One region of the Lysinibacillus sp. AR18-8 genome, then DNA from elsewhere that is predicted to be linked to it. Evidence: riboswitches for the same ligand, from Rfam matches in the RefSeq annotation. Region 1 holds a riboswitch; the other holds the start of a gene.
What was found. Region 1 has a riboswitch for FMN ahead of ribE (riboflavin synthase). Riboswitches for the same ligand answer to the same signal wherever they lie in the genome.
Positions count from the first base shown of each region.

Region 1 (10,117 bases):
TAAACTACAAGCAACGATTGATTCGATTGATTTATACCAAGCAACTTACCCAGAGGATGCTTGTGTCATCGTGGCAGATACGGAAAAAGTGCTTGCCTACAAACCAGGAAAAAAGGTTGACTTAAAAGTTGGGGTTGGTGACCCAGTACATAAATATCGAGGTACAGCAACAGAAATAGCGTTAAGTTCAGGGAAATTTGTGAAAGAGGAGCGTAGCGCAGAAGGTTTTGGTATGGCCTATATCGCCTCTGCCCAGCCTATTTTTGAAGGAGGACGTATTATTGGCGTAGTAAGTGCCATTATTTCCAACGAAAAAATGGATAGTATGCGTCTATTGGCAACTGAGCTTTCGAGTGCTGTAGAAGAAATGACAGCTACAAATGAAGGATTAACCACTGCCAGTAAGGATGTATCCAATCGTTTGGAAGAGCTATCTAATTTCGCGGAATCGATGACAGGCGATATTGAACAAATTAATGTGATTGTCCATTTAGTAAAAGATTTAGCTATGAAATCGAGAATTCTTGGTCTAAACGCATCGATAGAAGCAGCACGTTCAGGTGAGCATGGGCGTGGCTTTGCGGTGGTCGCTTCTGAAATACAAAAAATGTCCCAGAGTAGTACAGAAAGTGCTGATAGCATAACTGTGCAACTAGAAAATATTAAACAATCCATCGATCAGGTCAATGCATCAACAAATCAAATTGCTGCGTTTACACAGCAGTTTGCTGCGAGTATGCATGAATTAACAGATGCCTACAAAGGGGTTAATAGTACAGCAGAAAAGCTAATGCAAATTAGTGACATCAAAGGATAGGCATATAAAAAGGATAATAGACAAGTGCTATTATCCTTTTTCATGATTAAATGATCTCTAAAATTTCCTGTGGTGTTGAGACACTGTATTCAGGTTCGTCATTTTGCACGACTTCTTTGGCATCATAGCCCCATTCCACCCAAATAATTGGTATACCGGCTTTCTTACAAGCAACAATATCCCTTTGCTCGTCTCCAATGTATACGACGTTAGACGAGTCGACATTTGCTTCCTTTAAAAACTTTTTCATTACTTTGTCCTTACCAAAAATGCGGTTGGAGCAAAGTACATCTGCTACACAATGAATACCGTTCATTTTAAGAAATTCTAAAATATTCTCTTTAGAGTTTGAGGAAATAATCAGGATTTTATAGCCTCTTTTATCAATCTCTATTAATAGTTCCTTCATTCCTTCAAAAAGATGAACATCATTTAATGATTGACGATACAATTTATAAAATTGCGGTAAAATCATAGGCAACTTATACATTGGAAAGTCGAATAATTTACTGCGTTCTGAAATTGATAATTTTTTTAATGTATCAATTTCCTTTAATTCAATGCCTTTAAATTTATATTTTTGGGCTAAAGTATTCCATGCTGAGGCAAACACAGCAGTAGAATCTGCAAGCGTCCCATCAAAATCAAAGATAATATGCTTCATTGCAAACTTTCTCCTTTTTCATCTCGTTGTATTGACGTTCTATGCTAAAAAATGTTACATGGAATGGGCATCTAGTATTCTTGAAATAACAACCATTTTGAGCGTACGTAAACATCTTATGGTAAATATTATCAGAAAATACGGCGATTGCAATGAAAATGGTACAACAAAAGGAGGTGTCTCAAAAGTCCATTGAGACACCTCGACATTATTGTGTTTTTTTCAAAAAGAAGGAGAGTATGACATTGATTATTGCCAGAACAAAACTGATAGAAAAGACAAAGGCCGAACCTGAAGCTGCTGCTTCTTGCGTATTAGTTGTTATGTCACTTAGGAGGTGCTGTTGTTTTGCTGAGAACAACGACACCATCACAGCAATACCAATTGCACCAGAAACTTGCTGAGAGGTTTGTGTAATCGCAATGCCATCTGGAAAGTATTGTCTTGGTAAGGCATTCAGCGTATTTGTTTGAACAGAGGCTAATACCATTCCAACACCAAGCATCATGATAATATGCGTTACGACTAATAGCCAAGTAGCTGTTTCTGTACCAGATAAAGCATAAAGTCCATACCCGATTACAACAAGTATAGTGCCAGGCGTAATGACTGCACGAGGGCCATATTTATCGAAGAATTTACCGATTGTAGGGGCTAATATACAGTTTAATAGACTACCAGGAAGCAACATTAAACCTGTCCCAAAAGCCGATACGAAAAGGACCATTTGCATATACATAGGAAGCACTACCAGCATAGACAACATATTGAAGAAGGTAATCATATTCATAAGAAGACCTAACACGAACATGGGGTATTGAAACGCTGTCAAATTTAACATCGGATGTTGCATTTTCAATTGACGTATTACAAATAAACATAAGGCGATTACACCTAGCAAAATGGTGCCTAGTACAGTAATATTTGACCAGCCTAAATCTCCGCCAGCACTGACACCATAAACGATGCCACCAAAGCTAATGGTAGATAAGAGAATGGACCAAAGATCAATAGCCAGCTGCTTTATTTCATTTACATTAGGAATAAAGATAAAGCCAAAAATAATGGAGAATAATAGGAAGGGGATGGTAACCCAGAATATCCAGTGCCAGGACAAACTATCTAAAATCATCCCAGCCAAGGTTGGACCGAAAGCGGGTCCAGCTAAAATAACGAGACCCATTACGCCCATAGCACTACCACGATTATTAGCTGGGAAAATTGTGAAAATCACATTTTGCGTTAAAGGTAATATAATCGCAAGTCCTGCTGCTTGAATAATACGTGCTAAAAGTAGGACAGCAAAAACGGGTGCGACTGCGGCAAGTATAGTACCGATTATCGAAAAGAGTAAAGACGCCATAAACATTTGGCGAGTAGTAAACTTTTGCATTAAAATGCCTGTTACAGGTACTAAAATGCCTAATGTGAGAAAGTATCCTGTTGCAAGCCATTGGATGGTTGTAGCGTCCACATCGAAGAGCAGGCTTAGCTCTCCAAGTGCAATATTTAATGCTGTCTCACTAAACAATCCTACAAAGCCAGCTACTAAGAGAGCAGCCATAATCGGACTTGTTTTTATTTCTTTATTCACAGTAAAAGCTCCTTTAATAAATGTTAGACGATCATAGGAGATTAAAATACAGAATATTTAGAAATTAATAGACGAATTTCTAGCAATCTTTTATTTTCTGCACAATAAAATGACCATGACGATGTTATCGTGATGTGGATTATCAGCGATCGTTTTTCCTATTAGCCAGTACACCTCCACGATACTGGCTTTTCTGATTTTTACTATAGCAAAAAAATTTTCTCGAATGTAAGTATTAATTCTAGCTTCATCTATACGATTTCACAATTTGGACAAACATTTTTGACATAGCATTCATTTTTTGAATGAATTAGAGGAGAAACGACGAGCACCTATCACAAATGCATGATAGGTACTGGTAATTTTTATAAAAGTTTTTCTGTTTTTTCGCGTGTTCGAATTAAATAAAAGGCATTGATGCAGGCGGCAATCGGAATAATCAATGCAATGCCGATTCCTGCACAAAAAATGGTTGTCATTTCGGCACTAAAAACCTTGGAGTTAATAATTTCCCCAATCGAATAGGAGAGGTCCTTGAACCAGATTAATAAGCTTAAATAGCCACCAAAGAAAGCAAAAAATAACGTATTAGTATCGGTTCCTAATATATCTCTTCCTATGCTTAAGCCAACTGTAAATAATTTTTTTCTACTCATCGAAGGATTGCGATAAAAAATCTCATGCATAGAGGTAGCGATGGAAATGGCTGCATCCATATTGGCACCTATCGTACTCATAATGATGACTGATGCACCAATCTGCACAAAATTAACACCAATGTAGAGAGAAAAGATGCTGATTTCTTCAGTTGATTCTTCGCCAAACCCTTGGATCATCGACTTTTCCGTTACAAAGGTAATAAAGAGTAGTAACATACCTATCGTCACCATCGTCGAGATAAAGGCTGTAATGGTTTTACTGTTTGTTTTATTGATATAGAAAAGACTAATACAGCTAATGACCGTACAGGCAATAAACGTCAAGATGATGGGGCTATTTTTAGGGTTTGTCATTAAAAAAATGGTGACAAAGAGCACACCAAAGTTTAGGAATAAAGAAAGAAATGAGCGTATCCCCTGTCTACCGCCGACAAGTACCATTAACACGAATAATATAACTGCTAATAAGACGACAACATTCATCCTTGAACCCTCTTTCGATTAATGAAAAATATAGCGGTATACTGACTGATAGGAATCGTAAGGACAACACCAATACCCCCTGCTAAGGCACGGGCTAATTCTAAAGAAAGATTTAAGGACAATGTAAGCCCTAATGTGGAAGAATTTTTTAAATAGAGAATAATCATAGGTATGGAGCCGCAAAGGTAGGCAAAGAATAAGATACTTGTAATGGTACCCATAATATCTTTACCGATTTCATGTCCCGAAGATTTCAGAGCCTTGACAGAGATTGTAGGATCTTGCTCGTATAAAGCAAAAATTGAGGAAGCCATTGTAATAGAAACATCCATTACTGCCCCAAGTGAGCCAATAAATAAACCTGCCATAAAGACAGTACGATAGGGACGTGTTAAAAATTGCATTTCTTCATAACGAAGACCATTTTCACCTGTCAACCACATTACAATAGAGCTTATGATAAGCGCTATAACAGTGCCTAAAAGTGTGGACACGATGGCTACATATGTTTTTGTATGCAATCCACTAATAAGTAGTAGCGAAATAATCGTAAATAGCAGGGCGCAAATGCCGCTGACTAATAACAGGCTTACGCCCCCATGCTTCACATAAAGATCTAATGCGAATGATAAAATCACAGCATTGACACTCAAACTAATGATAGAAAATAAGCCTTGTCTTTTACCTACAATAAGTAGGGCAAAAATAAAAATCCATGCAATCATTACCATGGTTTGATCTCGTTTTAAATCGAGAATGGTTCCTGTTAAAACAGATTGTGTTTTGCGATCATCTAGCGTGACAAAGATTTCATTGCCTACATGGTATTCTTGATCAAAAGCACCAGACGAAGAATAGTCATTCGTCAAATGAATGGATTGCCCCTTATGCTGACCATTTTTGATAATGGCCATAATCTCCTGTGTAAACAAAAAATCCTCATTTTCATACATATCTGTCATGGGTTCTGATGCTGTTACATCCACTTGCGTTATTTCCGCTATCGGTCGATCATAAAATTGTTCGTTATGATGTACGAAAACGATCGAAACCCCACAACAGAGTGCTAATAGGGCATAGAAAATAGCTTGTTTAAAAGGTATATTTTTAAAAAATGTCAAGTAAATGACCTCCAAACTGCTAGACTGAATAGTCACTTGTAAAGGAACGTTTTTTTGATTAAGAAGTTCCATAAACAGGTTAAATGTCATCATTTTAATAATATCTTTTACATTTTTCAAGTCGAGTCAGAACTGTTTAAAATTTATGCTTCGAAAAAAATTTAAAAAGAAGGATGGATAATATAATAAAATAGTGTTATCGTAAGATTAGCTAAATAAAAATATTCTTCGGGGTAGGGTGAAATTCCCGATCGGCGGTGATGAAGCAATTCAAAGTCCGTGAGCGCAAGCTGATTTGGTGCAAATCCAAAACCGACAGTTACAGTCTGGATGGGAGAAGGGTAAAAATGCGAACTTTTTAAATTGATACTAATTTAGAAGGTTTATTTGACTATGCATTTATTACAAAACTTCCCAATCATCTTGTGGGAAGTTTTTTTATTTAGCTACAATCGAATAGAAGATGTTCTTCGGGGTAGGGTGAAATTCCCAATCGGCGGTGATGAAGCAATTCAAAGTCCGTGAGCGCAAGCTGATTTGGTGCAAATCCAAAACCGACAGTGATAGTCTGGATGGGAGAAGAACGAATGAGATGACGGTCTATGAAAAAATTGTTTTCAACTAGGCTTATTTGTTGATGTCTTATACTCCCAAAACCCCTTTGATGTAAAGGGGTTTTTATTTTTTATTGCTAACGAGAGAAGGGAGAAGGATAAGGCACAAAAACAGGTGGATCAACTTTAAAAGTAAAGGATAGAAGTGCTAATAAAGTAGAGTAGGTGATGGAATGTTTACAGGACTTGTAGAGGATATTGGTATCATAAAAGCCGTGCAAAGCGATCGGGACAGTATGGAAATTACGGTTCAATCAGCTAAGATAACGGAGGATGTCAAGCTTGGTGACAGTATAGCGGTCAATGGAGTTTGTTTAACAGTGACAAATTTCACACAACAGCAGCTTACGATGGATGTTATGCCTGAAACAGTCAAAGCAACAAATCTACAGCAGCTGGCAATAGGCGATTCTGTTAATTTGGAGCGTGCCATGCCTGCTAATGGACGATTTGGTGGCCATTTTGTTGCTGGTCATGTTGATGGAGTCGGCAAAATTTTGCGAAAACGTCCAGTAGCAAACGCCGTTTATATTGATATCGAAATGTCAGAGGAGCTAACCAACTTTTGTATTCCAAAGGGTTCCATAACAATTGATGGCACAAGCTTAACCCTTTTTCATGTTGAAGCCAATAGTGTCACAATTTCACTTATTCCTCATACTTACAAAGAAACCGTTTTAGGTATGAAGAGGGTTGGAGCAATCGTTAATATCGAAACCGATTTAGTTGGAAAATACATTATAGGGCAATTAAAAAAGGGGCAAACAACGCCAGCTATTACAAGAGATTATTTAGCACAACATGGTTTTTAAATCACAGAATAGGAGTTGATCATCGTGCTACATTCAATTGAAGAAGCCATAGAGGATTTAAGGCAGGGCAATATGATTGTGGTGGTTGATGATGAGGATCGAGAAAATGAAGGAGATCTTCTGGCACTCGCTGAATTCATCACACCAGCAACAATCAACTTTATGGCAACCAATGGTAGAGGTTTAATTTGTACGCCGATTTCGCAGCAGCTTGCACAAAAGCTAGATTTATATCCAATGGTTCAGCACAATACAGATAACCATCAAACCGCATTTACGGTAAGTATCGATCATGTAGAAACAACGACAGGGATTAGCGCCTTTGAGCGTGCGCTAACGATACAAAGAATGATAGAAAAGCAAGCTAAGCCAACTGATTTTCGTCGACCAGGCCATATTTTTCCGTTGATTGCGAAAGAGCAAGGAGTGCTGGAACGGAGAGGGCACACGGAGGCCACTATTGATCTAGCGAAGCTTTGTCATAGCGTACCTGCAGGTGTTATTTGCGAAATTATGGGTGATGATGGGCACATGCTTCGGTTTGAAGAACTAACAAATTACGCTGCACATCATGGCTTAAAAATGATCTCGATAGAAGCATTGGTTGCTTATCGTAAACAATTATCCACTAATAAAACTAAAATTTCTATGTAAAAAGGAGAAGGAACAATGGGTCAAACATTTGAAGCACAATTAATTGGAACGGATTTGAAAATTGCAGTAGTAGTGGGTCGTTTTAATGAGTTCATTACTAGCAAATTATTGGATGGGGCAATGGATGGTTTAACTCGTCATGGGGTTGATTCTGCATCTATTGATGTTGCATGGGTGCCAGGAGCTTTTGAAGTTCCTTTTATAGCGAAACAACTGGCAGAAACGAAGAAATATGATGCTATTATTGGTTTAGGTACTGTTATTCGTGGCTCTACAACACACTATGACTATGTTTGTAATGAATCGGCAAAAGGCATTGCCAATGTGTCATTGTCAACGAATGTACCTGTTATTTTTGGAATTGTTACTACCGAAAATATTGAACAGGCAATTGAACGTGCAGGAACGAAATCTGGTAATAAAGGCTATGATGCTGCAATGTCTGCAATTGAGATGGCAAATCTAAAGAAAATGATTGGATCAGGACAATTTGAATAGTCGTCACAACATTTGTTTCTTTGAATATTTTGAACAACCATGGGAAAAATATGCTTAAGTGTATTTATTGAAGGTGATTGTTTTCATAAATGTACTAATCTTGAGCTGGCTCAGTAGGAGATGAGAAGTATTTCATCAATGGAACAAATTAATTTGAAAATGTTGAAATCACTATTTCAACGCTCTGCTGATGTGATTTTCCAACAATATAATTTTCAGCAATATACAGTACATTTGATAACTTGTGATGCAATGGTCAATGAGCAAATACTTCAAACTGTGGTTGTTCAACGTGTTCAATCTTTGTTAAGCAATGTCACTGAGGACATGCTAGAGAAAGAAATTGAACAGCATTTACACATTCCCTATTTACAAAAGATTTTATCGAAAGAGGATGCGGTAACTAGGGTCTATAAAGGCCATGTTTTACTGTATTTTGAAGAAAATCAATTACTTTATTCTAGTGATATTTCAAAAAGACCCAATCGAGAGCCTGGGGAAACAACATTAGAACTAGTAGTAAAGGGACCTAGAGATGACTTTATTGAAGATGTTTTTACTAATATTGCTTTATTAAGAAAACGATTACCGACTAATTCTTTTAGTGTAGAGACATTAGAAATTGGTAAGCGTTCTAAAACAACCGTAGCCATACTATATATGGAAGACATTGTGAATTTAAATATGCTAGAACAAATTCGACTTCAATTACAAAAAATTGATACGGATATTGTTATCAATGGCGACTTATTAATGGAAAAAATTGAAAAGACAGCGACAATTCTTCCAAGACATGATTATACAGGAAGACCTGATTTTGCTATGCAGGCGTTAATTAGAGGAAGAATACTCTTAATGATTGATGGTGTGTCCTATGCCATAATTACACCTACAAATATTATGTTGCTCTTTAAATCGGCAGAGGATAATGAGTACCCACTCATTGTTAGCTCGATGGAACGATTACTCAGAATTGTCGGTATATTAATAAGTATGCTACTGCCAGGTTTTTGGCTTGCATTGACGACTTATCATCAAGAGCAGCTTCCGTTTCTTCTACTTGCTACGGTTGTAGAATCGAGGTCAGGATTGCCCTTTCCAACCATTCTAGAAATTTTAATGATGCTATTTATGTTTGAATTGTTTCGAGAGGCTAACTTGCGCCTTCCTAGTGCAATCAGTGGCTCAGTTAGTGTGGTAGGGGGACTAATTATTGGGGATGCAGCGATTAAAGCAGGTGTTACAAGCCCCTCAATGATTGTTGTGATTGCCATTTCCAGTATCGCTGCATTTACATTGGTCAATCAATCCTTTGTGACGGCTATGAGTATTTTTCGATTAATCATTATTATGGCTTCGGCGTTTTTTGGTTTATTTGGTTTTTTTATATCCGTGTTTTTCATCCTTTTATACACTGCGAATATGAGAGTCTTGGGAGTGCCATACGTAAACTTTAGTGCCGATTTTGAAAAGGGCAATATACGTAAGTCCCTATTGCGACTATCTCCAAAGGGCTATAGTAAACGACCTACCTTTCTTAAGCCGCAAGATCAAACACGGACTTCAAGTAAAAAATAAGCATATTGTGATGAGATCAGGTATTGTTGATACCTGATCTTTTTTTGATACCTTTGCTTTAGTGGTTTTTTCAATTTTCCATTTAAATAGGAAATGAGACATAAAAAGTTATTACTTATCTTTTTAGTTTACTTTCTTGTCAAGGATTATTAAACTATTTGTTACAGTGTGTAATTTTGGGTATGAATAAAATAAAAATTGATTTTGTGTTTTAATTTATGTAGGATATACAAGCAATGTTTGCTTTACAAACAAAAAATAGAGTTAATTATAATATAATAATATTCTAGAATATTTATAGATGAGGAAGTACCGTTTTTTATGAAAAATAGAAAAATAAAACTAATATTAATTCTATCAACGATTTTATTATGTTTGTTTACAAGTTTAAACATCTTTACATCCTATGTAAAAATAAAAAAGACCGTTGAAGAGTCGATTGCCAATCAAAGCTTAGAGGCAGCCCATTCTATTGCTGCATCCATAGATACTTATGCCTATCAGCAATTTTTAAATAATCCACAGGAAAATGATTATTATTGGAAAGTAAGAAATTATTTAAACGATGCAAGGATAAAATTAGGTGCACTATTTGTTTACACCTTAAAGGTGGATAATCCTGA
Region 1 is NZ_MDGU01000015.1:132,462-142,578, forward strand. Features, by position in the region: gene BFM98_RS13480 (methyl-accepting chemotaxis protein) at 1-817, shown strand, start outside; gene BFM98_RS13485 (HAD-IA family hydrolase) at 864-1,481, opposite strand; gene BFM98_RS13490 (DHA2 family efflux MFS transporter permease subunit) at 1,690-3,075, opposite strand; gene BFM98_RS13495 (YibE/F family protein) at 3,441-4,217, opposite strand; gene BFM98_RS13500 (YibE/F family protein) at 4,214-5,338, opposite strand; FMN riboswitch at 5,559-5,684, shown strand; FMN riboswitch at 5,801-5,926, shown strand; gene ribE (riboflavin synthase) at 6,126-6,764, shown strand; gene ribB (3,4-dihydroxy-2-butanone-4-phosphate synthase) at 6,789-7,418, shown strand; gene ribH (6,7-dimethyl-8-ribityllumazine synthase) at 7,434-7,916, shown strand; gene BFM98_RS13520 (spore germination protein) at 8,055-9,494, shown strand; gene BFM98_RS13525 (ATP-binding protein) at 9,816-10,117, shown strand, end outside.

Region 2 (10,117 bases), on a different contig from region 1:
TTAATGAGTACAAAGGGACTTTAGAGGATACCTTCTCGGATTCTGAATATACGGAAGTTGAGATTCAAAATGAAGATGGCACACCTTATGAGTTTTCTCAAGAGGGTGAGCCAAGTCAAGCTATGTCATTAACAAACGCCAAGCATTTTAATTATTATTTATACCAAGATGGTAGTGGGGCAGAATATCTGTCACCAGATTTCCGTCAGACATTTGCTAATGTTACAGAGGCACTTACACTAATGAAAAACAAAAATGATGATGTTTATGTAACAGTCGTTCCTGAAAACGTAACATATACCGTGAAAGAGGAAGCAGAAGGTGTAGTCGTAACATTCGATATTCCCTTAGATTTAGCATCGATGGAGCCAATTCGCGCTACCCAATTAATTGAAGCTATGATGTTAACTGCTGCTAGCTTTGACCAACAATTACGCTTGGATAATGTGGTCCAAGAAAGCTGGGAAGGATTCGATTTAAAAACGTATTTGCCAAAGCCTGTGGGGCCAAATAAACAATATATGCCTTAGTCAAAATCAAAAATGGAGCATTCCTGTAACATGGAATGCTCCATTTTTACAATACTTACAAATCTAATCGGAATTTTTTAAGCAGAACTATTTACTTTTTCTTAATAATTAATTATAGTAAGGTTGTAGTATAAAATAATATGATTCATCTTCGGGGCAGGGTGAAAATCCCGACCGGCGGTAATAGAGTGGTGAACCGTTAATGTTTCCATTAACTCGAATGGTTTATGCTTCGCTCTTCAGCCCGCGACCTGTGCAAATTTATTTGCATGGCTGACTTGGTGTGATTCCGAGGCCGACAGTTAAAGTCTGGATGGGAGAAGATGGAGGTACGATCGTCATTCATTGTTATGAAATAAACTATGACCGAGCGCTTTTTTTGTATGGCTTTTTAAACAGTGCTCAAAAATAGTTTAAATTGACGCTTATTCGTCATGCCTTTCTCCCTTGTGCTCTTTATGCATAAGGGTTTTTTTCGTGCTAACAATTGAAAGATCGTCACCTTTCTTCTTGCGAGATTGAATCAGCAAAGAGGAGAGAGTTTTCTATGAAGAAAAATGTTAAACTTCAATCGTTTATTACGATTGGCATGCTGAGCAGTATTTCGTTTTTATTAATGCTTTTTAATTTCCCAATTCCACCATTCCCAGCATTCTTGGAAGTCGACTTTAGTGATATGCCTGCATTAATAGCAGCCATCACAATGGGGCCTGTAGCTGGTATTTTAGTAGAATTATTTAAAAATGTATTGGATTGGATTTTCTCTGGAACGCCAACAGGTGTGCCAGTAGGTCATATTGCCAACTTTGCAACAGGTATTTTATTTATTTTGCCTGTAAGCCTTATTTTTAATCGCTTTAAAACAATTGCTGGTCTTGTTGGAGGTTTAGCGACTGGAACAGTCGTAATGGCAGTAGGGATGAGTATTTTAAACTACGCAGTATTTTTACCGATGTACACATACTTCTTAGGAATGGAACCTGTTGTAGGTGACTCACTTTATAAAATGATTATCGCTGGGATTTTACCATTTAACATTGTGAAAGGTATTTTATTAACGGCTATTATGGCGTTTTTATTTACAACTATGCGCAAGTGGATCGACCGCCAGCGTTCTATCTATATAACAAAATAATTTTTACTAACCTCGGGTGAACATACCTGAGGTTTTTTGTTGGAAGGAATGATGGATAGGGAAAGGTGTGAAGAATAGAAAGGCAAAACTAACGGATAAATATAGAAAAAAGTAATGGGGTAAAAAAGCTAACTAGTACTTTATAATTATAACCTAGTCGAAAGCTATATTTTCATGTAAAATAGAGAAGAGTTTAGAATGTTTGAGGAGTTTGAAGAGATGAGTGGAAAAAAAGGACAATGGTCTAGTAAATTAGGTTTTATTTTAGCATCAGCTGGTGCGGCGATCGGACTAGGGGCAATTTGGAAACTTCCCTATGTAACAGGACAAAGTGGTGGAGGAGCATTTTTCCTTATCTTTGTGTTATTTACCTTGTTAATAGGACTACCGATGTTATTGTCCGAGTATGTTTTAGGACGTGGTACACAATCCGAGGCTGTAACAGCGTATAAAAAAATTGCTCCAACTAAGCCAGGCTGGGCTTGGATTGGTCGAATGGGCGTGCTAGGCTGTTTTTTATTATTAACTTTTTATAGCGTAGTTGGAGGTTGGATCTTTATTTATAGCGGGCTAGGTGTAGCTGGCGCGGTAATTGATCCAGCAGTAGATCCAACTGAATTATTTGGAAAAATTATAGGCACGCCTTGGATTACGCTAGTTGGTCTAGTGTTGTTTACATTAGCCAACGTACTTGTGATTTCATTAGGTGTACAAAATGGGATTGAAAAGGCCAATAAATGGATGATGCCGTTACTTTTCATAATGTTCATTGTCCTTGTTGTGCGTGCAGTTACATTAGATGGGGCAATGGAAGGGGTAAAATTCTTCTTATGGCCTGATTTCTCGAATATTACGGGTAAGGCATTATTAGAAGCCCTAGGGCAATCGTTCTTTGGGTTAGCAGTAGGCTTTTCTTGTTTAGTTACATATAGCTCTTATCTAAAAAAAGATGTCAGTCTTCCGAATTCAGCGGGTTCTGTAGTGCTGTTAACTGTGCTTGTTTCATTTTTAGCAGGTTTAGCGATTTTCCCTGTTGTGTTCGCCTTTGATTTAGAGCCAGCAGCGGGTCCAGGTTTGCTATTTATGGTGCTACCAACAGCATTTAGTCAAATGCCATTTGGTGAAGTGTTTTTAGCCATGTTTTTATTGCTATTTTTATTTGCTACATTAACGTCATCATTTAGTTTATATGAGATTATCGTCGCGGCATTTATGGAGCATAGTCAGAAATCCCGTCCAATGTGGACACTTTTACTTGGTATAGTCGTATTTATTGCAGCTATTCCAGCAGCACTTTCTTCGAGTGTTTTATCGGATATAATGATTTTTGAGAAAAGTATCTTTGATGCAACCGATTTTTTAGTGTCGAATATCATGCTTCCGCTAGGGAATTTATTCATTGCTATTTTTATTGCCTATGTAGTGGATAAAGATTTTGTGAAGAGAGAATTGCTAACGGGTAGTCAAATGGGACAAGGCTATTATTCGACATATCGTATGTTAATGCTAGTTGTTGTACCGATTATCATTCTAGTTGTGTTTGTTAATATGCTACTGCAGTATTAAAGAAAAGGTATATTCTGCCATAGGAAAAATACCTTCTCTTAGTGTTAAAAACATAACAGCCAATAGAAAGGTAGAAATGGATTTCTATTGAAGGCTACTTGCTTTCCTGTGGGCGAGTGCTAGCAGCTTCCTCCGTGTAGGGGCTCACCTGTCTCGTTAACCCACGGGAGTCAAGAAGCCTTCCACACCAACCCAAAAAATCTCAATCTTTTTAGTAAAGGTTTTCAAATAAAGTAAAGGAGTTCATTACTCTTTATGAAGAGGTGTTGTCACTCAGCACTTCACCGCATTGAAAATAAGAGCCTATCCCCTCTAAGAATCCAGATAATGGGTGATTTGATCACTATGCTACTATGAGGTAAAGACACTTTGGAGAATGGTTGATAGCGTCACTCCTATGGGATTTAGCGGCTCATCGGACGCCCCCCTGGAAAGGACGCTGGCGGAACGGAAATCAACCTCTCGCCTTGCAAAGTTGCTATTTCTACCGTTGACTTCTTCTTTTTTTAACAACATAAAAAGGTGTATTCCGTCTAATAGGAATACACCTTTTATTATGATTATAGAGATTAATAATCGTTAAGTGATAGCTCACCTAGCCAATCTTCTTTAATAATCTTCCTTGCTTGTTCTTCACTTTCGGCAATAGGGAATACTTTATCAACCTGTGAAATAGCGAATAAGTTGCGAATGAAATCATCGACGACAATAATGGCGATTTTCTTATCTTTTACAGACACCTTCTTAGCAAAATTAACGATCATACCGAATCCAGTACTATCAATATTTGTTACCCTTTGCATATCGATAATGTATCCGTGTTTTGTGTCTAAGCTAAGTGTTTGCAGCTCTGACTTTATTTCTTCAATCATCCCGTATTCTAAATCGCCTGTAAACGCAATCACAATATAATCAGCCTTTGTGTCAATATTCATTGCAATTTTCTTCTGATTCATCCTATAGCGCCTCCATTTTTCTTTTCTTGTTTGGGGATTTATTCAAACTTAAATTTATTCACTTCATTTTGTAATTTATCAGCAATTGATGATAACTCATCTGAGCTTTGTGTAATTTCGGCAACAGTCGCATATTGCTCTTCTGAGGTTGCGGCAATCTCTTCTGTAGCTGCTGCAGCGTCCTCGATGATGCGAGAAATATCTTGAATGGCTTGTTGCACATCTAGGGAGTTGTCGTTAACATGTGTAAATGCCACTTTCATTTGTTCGACACCTTCTTCAGTTTCGACAACTTTCTCCACGATTTCTTTTAAGGCACTTCCGCCTTTATTGATGATCGTTACTTGCTCCTCGACAGCTAGTAAATTACTTTCCATTGTTCGTACGGTCACAGATGTTTCCGCTTGGATATCATTAATAAGATTAGTAATTTGTCCAGCTGCTAAACTTGACTGTTCAGCTAATTGACGAACCTCTGATGCAACGACAGCAAAACCTTTCCCTTGATCACCTGCTCGTGCTGCCTCGATGGCCGCATTTAGTGCTAACAGATTCGTTTGTTCTGCGATGCCAGTGATAACGGTAATAATACCACCAATTTCTTCAGAGCGCTTGCCTAATTTTTGGATAGAATCTGTTGCATAAGACACTGTTTTCGTAACATCACTTAGATGCATAATCGCTTCATTGATGGCTTCTTCTCCTTTACGTGCGATATGAGTGGATTCGATAGCGCTATTTAAAGTGATTTCAGCTTTTTGTAAGCTCTTTGATACTTCCTCAAGCGTTTTTTGCATCATTGAAACTATTCGTTCAGCCTGATCAGATTGAGTGGTAGTACCAACGGCGATTTCATTCATTGTTAGTGCGATCTGATTAGATGCTTCACTTGTTTGATGTGATGATTCTGCCAAAGTGTGTGATGACTTTGCAATTTGATGTGCACTACCAGCCACAATTTTTATCGTCTCTGTTAAATGATTTTTCATACTACTAAATGCGCGTGCTAATTCAGCGATTTCATCTTTGCCTTTAGGGTTTAACAGTTTAACATTTAAATTTAGTTCTGCTAGTTCCTTGGCATTGGTACTTAGAATGTTAATAGGATTAACAATTTGCTTTTGTAAGAACCAACTAATTCCTCCAATCATTACAATGGCGATCACTAAGGAAATCGCTACATTCTCCAGTGCTGATTTTGTGGCAATGCTTATATAAGGAGCGGTAGGGACAGCGGTTGCCCATACACCGATAACCTCGCCTTGACTATTTACAATCGGATCATAGGCTGCTTGATGCAAACTTCCTAAGACATTGGCAGAACCGATAAAGCGCTTTTTTTCTTTTAGTACAACAGTAGCAACCTCGTCAGAAACCTTTGTATTTAAAGCGCGTTCACCATTATCCACTATATTGGTACTTATACGCGTATCGTTTTGAAAGATGGATACAGCATTCCCGTTTGTGAGTTCTCCAACTTTATCAGCTACCTCAAAGTTTTCTACCATATTGATATCGCCCTTATAGAGTTGGTTGTTTTTAATGGACCATTCACCAGGATATTTAGCGTCTAAATATTCATAGCTCAACTGTATATCTGATAAAAGCTTTGTATCAGCACTTTCTAATAGATTGTTCTTGGCAACAAAAAAATTGACTCCTGCTAAAAGGGAAGTAAGTAAAATAATACAACCAAATATAAGCAGATTCATTTTCTTTCGTATAGATAACTTCATTAAAACGCCCCCAATTTTACGTTTACTTTATAGATGAATCTTTTTGGAAATACCAACTAAAAATTTTGTTTCAGAAATATTTTCGAACCAAATATGGTCGACCATATTTTTGACAAAAAATAAACCGCGTCCACGATCAGCATAATCAAATTTGTCTAAATCGAATTGAAGAACTTTGCCCCAGTCCTTTTCGTCAATGCCTTTTGCTTCGTCAGTGACTGTTATTTTTATCTCTTCGTTTGATTGAGTTACTTGTATTTGAATCTTCTTTTGAGCGGGTGTATTAATTTTTCCCATAGCCTCTACGGCATTGATGACTAGTTCATGAACAACAAATCTTAACTCTCGTTTATAAGGTAGATTATATAACTCTGTATAATTCTCCATTACTTGATCAATAAAGGCTATAGCTTGTGTATCAGGATTTACATTGAGTGTGAATTCCATCTTCAATCACCTACCCTTTAATGTAATTGTTATTGAAACGACTGTGATGTCATCGCTGTAATCATTATCAAATAAATTGTACTTTTGAGAAAACTTTTGTAGTGCATAGCTGTTATCCTGTGAAGCATAGGCGTAGAAAAAGTCCATATCAATTGAGTTTTGCTCGTTCAATGTTAATAATCCATCCGTATAAAGAATAATACGATGCCAGCCTGATAAAGGTATTGTTTTTTTATTTATTTGAATAGTAGGGAATAGTCCGAGGATAGGCGTATTCGCTGGGAGGAAGACTGTTTCTCCAAATTTTCCAAATAAAAAACCAGAAGGGTGAGCCGCATTCACATAGTGCAAAGTGCCGTTTTTTGTATCTAGAAGTATGTAGATTGCTGTCATTAAAAAACGGTCCATATCCTCATCAGAAAATAGCTCGTAAATTTGGCGGTTAAGTTCTTGGATTACGGCTACTGGATCAATTAACTTAGTAATCATTCCTTTTAATAATGATCTGATGGACATAGTAACGAGTGATGCAGCTATGCCATGCCCCATTGCATCATACAGAAGAATGGCGGTTAAATGGTCATTAATCTTAAACCAGCAGTACATGTCACCTCCTAGTGTATTGGATGTTACGTAAAGACCATCAACCTGTATTTGCTCAAGATTTAATGGAGGAGATAGTGCATTCTTTTGGAATTTTTTTGCAACAAATAAATCTTTTTGAATCATACTTTCTTGCTGCTTTCGAAGCTTGGCTTCCCTCTGATATTTTAAGGCTACTTGAATTCGAGTCTTAAAATGAGTAAAATCAAACGGCTTTAAAATAAAGTCGAAAATGCCTGCTTCAAAAACCCTATCGATTGTTATGTTTTTTTCGTAGGTAGTAGATAGAAGGATAGGGACATCTATCCAATTTTTAAGTACATGAATGTGCTGACAAATTTCCTCGCAATTGCTGAGTGTCATTTTCGTGTCAAGTACGATTAATTCTAGCTCATCTTTCAAAGCTGAATCTACTAAATAGTTCATTGCTGCTTCCGTTGTTGAAAAGCAATAAATATTGGGGATGCTGATACGATGAAAATACTTTTGCAGACGTAGCACATCATTACTTACGCTGCCAATAATTAATACTGACATGCCTACTTAATTCACCGCCTTATGTATCTATAACTAAATATTTCCTGGAAGCCAACATAATGATTTCTAACCATAATTATATACTCCGTATTTACTGATAATATGAATAAATTAAAATTCTAATTTGCTATAAATTTACCAATAAATATCGCATTATACAAGGCTTTTGTGATATAAAGTAAAACTTAATCAATAGGATTTTTGACATCTTGGTTCTTGGATAGGGTTCACGGGTTATCTTTTTAACGATGTTCTTGATATATCTACAATTGATGCATGGGGAAGTAGTGAATGCTTCGTCTCGTCATGATATAGACTGTTTATTTTTAGAATGACGAAGGATTTTTATAAGACTAAAGGCTTTTTGTATAAAATGGTAATTTTGCCCTTTTTTAAAGATGAAAGATCGCTATTTGAGATGGAAATGTGGTAAGAAAAATTAATCTAAAATAAGGATTAATATATTCGATAAAAAGCATGTCATAAAACCTTACATACATATTGCTTATTCTTCAAATTTAATGTATTTTTAGAGAAGTTATAAAAAACGTGTTAATTAAAATTACATTGGAGTGGTGAAGAATGAAACATTATACCAAAGAAGATATTATACGCCGAGTAAAGGAAGAAAATGTGAAATTTATTCGCCTACAATTTACAGATATTTTAGGGACAATCAAAAATGTGGAAGTTCCTGTCAGTCAATTAGAAAAAGCGCTAGATAATAAAGTTATGTTTGACGGCTCTTCAATCGAAGGTTTTGTGCGTATTGAAGAATCAGATATGTATTTAAAGCCAGATATCAATACCTTTGTGATTTTTCCTTGGACTGCTGAAAAGGGGAAAGTAGCACGCTTTATATGTGATATTGCAAGACCAGATGGTACACCGTTTGAAGGAGATCCACGCTCCAATTTAAAACGAGTATTGAAGGAAATGGAGGAGCTGGGCTTTACGTCGTTTAATTTAGGGCCAGAGCCTGAATTTTTCCTATTCAAGTTGGATGAAAAAGGGCATCCGACACTGGAATTAAATGATAGTGGAGGCTATTTTGATTTAGCGCCAACTGATTTGGGAGAGAACTGTCGTCGTGATATTGTTTTAGAGCTAGAGGGGATGGGCTTTGAAATTGAAGCGTCTCATCATGAAGTAGCACCAGGCCAGCATGAAATCGACTTTAAGTATGCGAGTGCTATTGAGGCATGTGACAATATCCAAACATTTAAACTGGTGGTAAAAACCATTGCTGCACAGCATGGTCTCCACGCAACATTTATGCCAAAGCCACTATTTGGGGTCAATGGCTCAGGAATGCATTTTAATCTCTCCTTATTTGAAGGTGATAAAAATGCCTTCTATGATGAACATGCAGACTTGCAATTAAGCGCAACCGCACGTAGCTTTATGGCAGGAATTATGAAGCATGTGCATGGTTTTACAGCTATCACGAATCCACTTGTCAATTCCTATAAACGATTAGTACCTGGCTATGAAGCCCCTTGCTATGTAGCATGGTCTGCTCAAAACCGTTCACCATTAATTCGCATTCCAGCAGCACGTGGCTTATCTACACGAATTGAATTGCGCTCAGTTGATCCAGCAGCAAACCCTTATTTAGCAATGGCTGTTATTCTAGCATCTGGGCTGGATGGTATACGAAAAGATTTAACACCACCAGCCGCGGTAGACCGTAATATTTATAAAATGACAGCAGCAGATCGGGAGTTGAACGGGATTGATAGTTTACCATCCTCATTAGAATTTGCGCTAATTGAATTAGAGATGGATACCATTGTTCGTGATGCATTGGGTGACCATATTTATGATAAATTTACAGCTGCCAAAGAAATTGAATGGAATAAATATCGCACACGTGTCCATAACTGGGAGCGTGAGGAATATTTAACGATGTACTAAAGGTGTTGGGGCTTTTTTAGCTCCAACTTTTTTATGTGACATGTACTTCTTTTTGCTCTATCATAAGATTAAAGGAGTGTGAACGATGACACAGATAACTCAAGTTGTGACAATTCAAAATAATGATATTGTTCAATTTGAACTTGATATTAACCGTGCTTTAGTAGATTTAAAAGGCTTTTTCATACTTGATATCAAATACAATACGCTCTTTATTGGAGAGCAGACGGTCATCCATTCTGCTTTAATTATTTATCAGCAAAACAATTACACTATTTAACAAGAGGGGTCATGTCGATGAGACATGACTTTTTTTAATAAAAGATAAACTCGATTGTTGGGAAAGGTTAATGGTAATCGGGTTTCTTCTTCCTAAGATTGTCATAAATTAATTCATCTGGATCATGGATCATCATTTTTCTCCCTAACCAGTACAGTTTCAAAGTAATGAACATCCACAACTTCATTATGTCTTATAATAACTTCTTTAATAATCTTAATGAGATGGCCTGTTTATCCTGCCGAATGTAGCGTGCCTCAAAGTTTTCTACTGCCATTTTACCACTTGATGGAAAGACCTATTTTTTTATCCAAAGCACCTTGGTATTTTACAAAAAATACCTCCTCTCTTATATTTACAGTGGGTAAATGAAAATCGATAGTTGTCGGAAATTTATATGTATTTTATAT
Region 2 is NZ_MDGU01000005.1:149,153-159,269, forward strand. Features, by position in the region: gene BFM98_RS04280 (hypothetical protein) at 1-530, shown strand, start outside; FMN riboswitch at 674-859, shown strand; gene BFM98_RS04285 (ECF transporter S component) at 1,078-1,665, shown strand; gene BFM98_RS04290 (sodium-dependent transporter) at 1,885-3,231, shown strand; gene BFM98_RS04295 (STAS domain-containing protein) at 3,801-4,187, opposite strand; gene BFM98_RS04300 (methyl-accepting chemotaxis protein) at 4,226-5,923, opposite strand; gene BFM98_RS04305 (ATP-binding protein) at 5,951-6,370, opposite strand; gene BFM98_RS04310 (response regulator) at 6,377-7,510, opposite strand; gene glnA (type I glutamate--ammonia ligase) at 8,093-9,427, shown strand; gene BFM98_RS04320 (hypothetical protein) at 9,513-9,707, shown strand.
Region 2: linked by a shared signal. The riboswitch ahead of BFM98_RS04285 (ECF transporter S component) and the one ahead of ribE (riboflavin synthase) in region 1 are both predicted to bind FMN.